Luteolibacter flavescens: one gene and its partner. The protein of the gene in region 2 interacts with the protein of the main gene of each other region in a pairwise test. Links are inferred from orthologs where the notes say so. Each region holds a gene or a part of one and is shown on either strand. Other genes may lie near its edges.

Evidence for each region.
Region 1: the proteins of rpe (region 2) and eno interact in binary tests that used the Escherichia coli proteins (3 or more experiments, as listed by UniProt). The link is inferred for Luteolibacter flavescens from one-to-one orthologs.

The regions. Positions count from the first base shown.
Region 1 is NZ_JAPDDS010000011.1:22,136-25,130, forward strand. Bases 24-2,862 are described here. They hold eno (phosphopyruvate hydratase), read right to left. Parts: upstream 2,172-2,862; coding sequence 876-2,171; downstream 24-875. Other genes in these bases: OKA04_RS17725 (hypothetical protein), read left to right, coding at 102-767; OKA04_RS17735 (hypothetical protein), read right to left, coding at 2,261-2,862. Also shown: more of OKA04_RS17735, read right to left, coding at 2,863-2,935; OKA04_RS17740 (GreA/GreB family elongation factor), read right to left, coding at 2,945-2,995. UniProt on the Escherichia coli protein: Catalyzes the reversible conversion of 2-phosphoglycerate (2-PG) into phosphoenolpyruvate (PEP). It is essential for the degradation of carbohydrates via glycolysis.
Region 2 is NZ_JAPDDS010000009.1:73,004-75,988, reverse strand. The notes cover bases 95-2,923. They hold rpe (ribulose-phosphate 3-epimerase), read right to left. Parts: upstream 1,964-2,923; coding sequence 1,226-1,963; downstream 95-1,225. Other genes in these bases: rpiB (ribose 5-phosphate isomerase B), read left to right, coding at 2,061-2,923; OKA04_RS16145 (hypothetical protein), read right to left, coding at 214-1,164; OKA04_RS16150 (peptidylprolyl isomerase), read right to left, coding at 95-206. Also shown: more of OKA04_RS16150, read right to left, coding at 1-94; more of rpiB, read left to right, coding at 2,924-2,985. UniProt on the Escherichia coli protein: Catalyzes the reversible epimerization of D-ribulose 5-phosphate to D-xylulose 5-phosphate.

The sequences.
Region 1 (2,995 bases), on a different replicon or contig from region 2:
AGCGCGGGGGCAATCCCTCATGTCGTTCCCATCGACGGCGGGAGCTTGCCTCCGAATGACCGCTCTGATAGCAGCCGATGATCCCAAAACCCAACCCTTCCATGAAAACCGGACTTCTATTCATCTCTGCGGCATCCAGCATTCTTCTGGCCTCATGCAGTTCCACCGTCCCGCTCACGGTGGCAAACCAGCAGGATCTGGAGAAAGCGACCTGGATCACCCTTGAGACCAAGCGGGTCGTCATGAGCAAGGACTCCGGGATGCGGACCGGGGTGATGCCGCAGCAGGAAGCGGTCGCCGCTTTCAAGGAAGCATCAAGGGTCCGGGGCGCGAAGAGCGAGAGCATCCATCAGGACAAGGCGATGGTCCGGGGCGGGCGCATGGTGTCCGGCTTCGCCAACAACCACTTCCCCCACTACGCATTCGGAGAAACCTGGATGGGCACCCAGCGGGAGGTCCAGCTCCAGACCACGAAGCACGGCATGGAGGCCGTCGTGTCCTACGACCATCAGGTCCTCGCCCATCCCTCGGGCGAGCTGTCGGAACTGCAAAAACCGCTATCCGGAAAGGAGCAGGTGGCCACCTACATCCCCGCGAAAAAGATCAAGGAAGCGGTGAGCTTCGCTGGCGGCGAGTCGAAGGCGTCCGTCCGCGTCAGGACCGCCGGCTTCAAGGGAAGTATCCCCTACGGCTCGGCCCTCGTCCTGAAAACGAGCGGCTCCAGCACGATGACCGAATACGTGATGTTCACCTTCTCCTTCGAGTAACCGGGCAATCCCCGCAGTAAACAAAAAGCGGCCCGCACAGGATGCGGGCCGCCTTGAGAAGCGGAGTGGCTGCAAGATTGATCCGCACTCGGGGTGCGGACCAATAACTTAGCGGAGGACCTTCAGCTTGCCGACGCCGTAGACGGCGTCGTTGCCCAGCTCTTCCTCGATGCGGAGGAGCTGGTTGTACTTTGCAATACGGTCCGAGCGGCTCATGGAGCCGGTCTTGATCTGGCCGCAATTCGTCGCGACGGCGATGTCGGCGATGGTGTTGTCCTCGGTCTCGCCCGAGCGGTGCGAGAGCACGGCGGTGTAGGCGTTTTCCTTGGCCATTTCCACGGCGTCAAAGGTCTCGGTGAGCGAGCCGATCTGGTTCACCTTCACGAGGATCGAGTTCGCGGTGCCGGTGGCGATACCCTTCGAGAGGAACTCGACGTTGGTGACGAAGAGGTCGTCGCCGACGAGCTGGGTGGTCGCACCGAGCTTGTCGGTGAGGATCTTCCAGCCTGCCCAGTCGTTCTCGGCGCAGCCGTCCTCGATCGAGATGATCGGGTAGTTGGCCTGCAGGCCGGCGTAGTAGGCGACGAGCTCTTCCGCGCTCTTCACCGACTTGTCGGACTTCTTGAAGACGTAGGCGTTCTGCTTGGCATCCCAGAACTCGGAGGAGGCGACGTCGAGCGCGATGGCGATGTCCTCGCCGAGCTTGTAGCCTGCCTTCTCGACAGCCAGGGCGATGACGCTGAGGGCGTCGTCCGCGGAGGCGAGGTTCGGGGCGAAGCCACCTTCGTCACCCACGGCGGTGGAGAGGCCGCGGTCGTGCAGCACCTTCTTCAGCGCGTGGAAGATCTCCGCACCGTAGCGCAGGCCTTCGCGGAAGGTCGGAGCGCCGACCGGCATGATCATGAATTCCTGGAAATCGATCGGAGCGTCGGAGTGCGCGCCGCCGTTGATGATGTTCATCATCGGCACGGGCAGGACCTTTGCGTTCGGGCCGCCGAGGTACTTGTAGAGCGGCAGGCCGGTCGCCTGGGCGGCAGCCTTTGCCACGGCCATCGAGACCGCGAGGATGGCATTGGCACCGATGGACGACTTGTTCTTGGTGCCGTCGATCGCGATCATGGCGGCGTCGATCGAGGCTTGGTCGGTGGCGATCATGCCGCAGAGTGCGGGCGCCAGCTTGCCATTGAGGTTTTCGACGGCGTTCAGGACGCCCTTGCCGAGGTAGCGGGACTTGTCGCCGTCGCGGAGTTCGCAGGCTTCGTGCTCGCCGGTCGAGGCACCGCTGGGCACGGCGGCGCGGCCAACGACACCGCATTCGAGGATGACGTCGGCCTCGACGGTAGGATTACCGCGGGAGTCGATGACCTCGCGGCCGCGGATTTCAACGATGGTGGTATGTTCCATGGTAGTAGAATTGGAGAATTGTTGAGAGAGGAGCTGGCGTTGGAAATTACAGTCAGGTTGCGGCTTCGACACGTCTTGCCGCTCACGGACTATTCAAGTTGATCCAGCTCCTTGTCGTTTTGACCGGGCTTTTTGGCTGCATCCGGAGACTTCTTGCCGAATTTCGAGTCGAAGCGGTCGATCTCGGACTGGGGAATCGGCATGAGCTTGTTGAAAGCCTCGGCGATTTCCTTTCCGTGGATCTCAATCCACGCAGCACGATCCGGATATCCGAATGCGAAATTCCCGCATTTCCAACAGAAGCTCGATTGGAAGATGATCTTCTCCCCAGCAGTGATTCTCACTCCATGTATCGGCATGTGGCAGAAGGCGCCACCTCCAACATCACCTTGGACTCCAACCACCTTCTGGAGCTTCGGAAGGAAGTCCAGCTTCTGGTCGTCAGTGAGAATCGCGCGTTTTAGAATCTTCGATTTAGCGCCGTAAGGAATGATCGGAAATTCATCTTCCTCCAATCGGGTGTCCCAATAGAGGAAATCCGATGGGGTCGGTTCCGTCTCGAAATCCAGAAGGTAAACTTCGATCGTCTCTCCTTTCGAAAGAGCCGCGGCAAAATCCCGCCTGTAGTCCGAATCGATCTTTGACTTCGCTTCGTAGAACCGGGATTCGGCCTCCGAAATCTCCTTCTCGGCATCGCTTTCAGCGAATGCTCCCGAAAGGGAGATCGCGCCAGCGAGAACAGAGATGAGGAGACTTCGGCACATTTCGAATTTTCAGGGATTCACCGCGGTGATCGACTGGATGGTGTAGGAATGCGTGACCTC
Region 2 (2,985 bases):
TCGTCTGCGAGTGGCTGCGGCACGCGGCGCTCCGCCTCCTGGGCGAGCAGGATGCCATCGATGACCTCCTCCTCTGCCTGTGCGCGGAATTCATCATCCCGCTCGCAGCAGGAGACCTCGCTGGCCAGTTCCGCCTCCGCCTTGAAGCGGACATAGGCATCCTCGATCAGCGCGGGATCGGCCTGCTCACCATTGACTCGCAGCATGCCGGTATCAGCGCGGCGGGTTGAGCGGCGGCGGCGTGAAGCCTTCCATGAGGGTCGAGCGCGCCTCCAGCGTGGAGCGATATTGTGCGAGCTGGGCCGGGGTGAGGATGCCCTTCAGCGCAGAGACGCGGACCTCTGCGGTGGCGCGTTGCGCCTCGATGAGGCGGCGCTGCACTTCCTGCGGGTTCTGCATCGCCTCGGGATCATCCATCACGTCGCCCAAGTCTTCCAGGACGGAAGCTTGGTTCGGGCCGACCATGCCAAAGGATTCATTCATGAGCGCCCAGCCCGCCGGGCGTCTCGCCGCGGCGGCCTCGCTGATCTCGCGCATGGCACCCAGCGCCTGCTCGCGCTGATCCTCGGAAAGATCTACCAAGCCGATGAGGTCTGCCACGTCCCGCTGGGCCTTTGCCTCGATGCGGTTGTCGCTTTCCCGCTGCTTGAAATCATCGAGCGCGGCGACCTGCTCGGGGTCCAGGAGCTTCTTCACGTCTTCCATGAAGGCCTGCTCGGAAATGCCGGCCTGCTGGATGGCATCCACGGGATTTGTGCTGCTGCTCTGCAGATCTCGGAAGCCGTCGCGGCGGTTTGCCAAGAGCACGGCCAGCGTCTGCCGCTGCTCCTCGCTGAGCCCGAGCGCCTCGGTGAGGCGGGACAGGCGGGCATTCTGCGCGCGATCCGCCGCATTGCCGAAGTTCTCCTGAAAGCGTGCCTGAGCGGAAACCAGCTCCGGATCGGACGCGGCCGGCGCTGTCCCGCGCTGCTTCAGCACCAGCGGGCGCTGGCTGGATTTCCCGTCGAGCCTCACATTTCCGCTGCTGCCTCCGTTACCACGGGTCGTATTTGACGCGCCATTCGCGGTGGCCGAGGCATCCGGGGCCGCATCGGGTGTCGGCTTGATGACCCAGCCTGCGGCGAAGCTGAGCAGGGCGATGGCGGTGACGACTACGGGTTTCATGGCGATGAGAAAACGGGCAGGACAGGAGTATAGCGCCGCCGGGCGGCAGATTCGTCGGTTTTCAGGCCTCGCGGATCTGCTTCACCGCTTGCGCCATGTCCGGAGCGCGGAAGGTGGAGGAGCCCGCGACCATCACATTTGCCCCGGCTTTCGCGCAGCGGGCGGCGGTGAGGGCGTCGATGCCGCCGTCCACCTCGATGTGGTAAGCCAGCCCGTGCTCGTCGCGCCACTGCGCCGCGGCCTCGATCTTCGGCAGCACTTCATCCATGAAGGCCTGCCCGCCGAAGCCGGGAACCACGGTCATGCAGAGGAGCAGGTCGATCTGGTCGAGATACGGCACCACGGCCTCGAAGGGCGTGGCGGGATTCAGCGCGAGCCCGGCCTTGCAGCCCGCCTCGCGGATGGCGCGCAGGGTGGCGGCCACGTCGTGGTCCGCCTCCACGTGCACGGTGATGAGATCCGACCCGGCTGCGATGAAGCGTGGCAGGAAGTGATCCGGCCGCGAGACCATGAGGTGGACGTCCAGGTAGATGTCATTTGTCTCATGGACCGCCTGCACCACGGCCGGGCCGAAGGAGATATTGTCCACGAAGTGGCCGTCCATCACGTCCAGGTGGATCCAGTCCGCGCCGGAGTGGATCGCGCGCGTCACCTCATCGCGGATGCGGGAAAAATCGGCGGCTAGCAGGGAGGGCGAAATGACACGGTCGCGGCAGGTCGGCGGGATCACGTCGGGGAAGGTGGCCTCCCCCGCCCGGGGTGCCAAGCGCCAAGAAAGGCCGGGGGCTTCCTGTGTCATCCGGGGCGGATGCGGGGTGCGGGGGGCATTCCGGCAGTCTCAGGAGTTGCATTTCACGCGCCTGCGGTCCATTTCCTCCGCCCCAAGCCGACCCATCATGAGCCAGAAGTCCCTGCGTATTGCCCTCGGCGCCGATCACGGCGGAGTAGACCTGAAGGATGCCCTCGTCGCCCACCTCAAGGCCGCCGGCCATGAGGTCACCGACTTCGGCACGCAAGGCCACGAGTCCGTGGACTACGCGGACTTCGCCAATCTGGTGGGCCGCGCCGTCTCCGACGGCACGAATGACTTCGGCGTGCTCTGCTGCACCTCCGGCGTGGGCGTCTCCATCGCCGCGAACCGCCACCGCCACGTGCGCGCGGCAAATGTCCGCACCGTGGAGGAGACCGTCACCACCCGCCAGCACAACGACGCAAACATCCTCTGCTTGGGCGGCAAGACCGTGGACGTGGAAACGGCGAAGGCGATGGCCGATGCTTTCCTTTCCACCGCCTTCGAGGGTGGCCGCCACGAGCAGCGCGTCTGCAAGTCCTCCGGCTCCCGCATCGCGGAGATCGATCCCGACCTCTACGCGGCCATCGTCGCCGAGGAGAAGCGCCAGCGGAACAACATCGAGCTGATCGCTTCCGAGAACTTCGCCTCGCCCGCCGTGATGGAGGCGCAGGGCTCCGTGCTGACGAACAAGTATGCCGAGGGCTACCCGGGCAAGCGCTGGTACGGCGGCTGTGAAAACGTGGACGTGGTCGAGCAGCTCGCCATTGATCGCGCGAAGAAGATCTTCGGCGCTGAGCACGCGAACGTGCAGGCCCACTCCGGCTCGCAGGCGAATACGGCGGTGTATTTCTCCGTGCTGAAGCCCGGCGACAAGATCCTGACCATGGATCTCTCGCACGGCGGCCACCTCACCCACGGCCACAAGGCGAACTTCTCCGGCAAATTCTACGACGTGGTCCACTACGGCGTGAGCAAGGAGGACGAGCAGATCGACTACGACCACCTCGCCGAGCTCGCCCGCGAGGTGA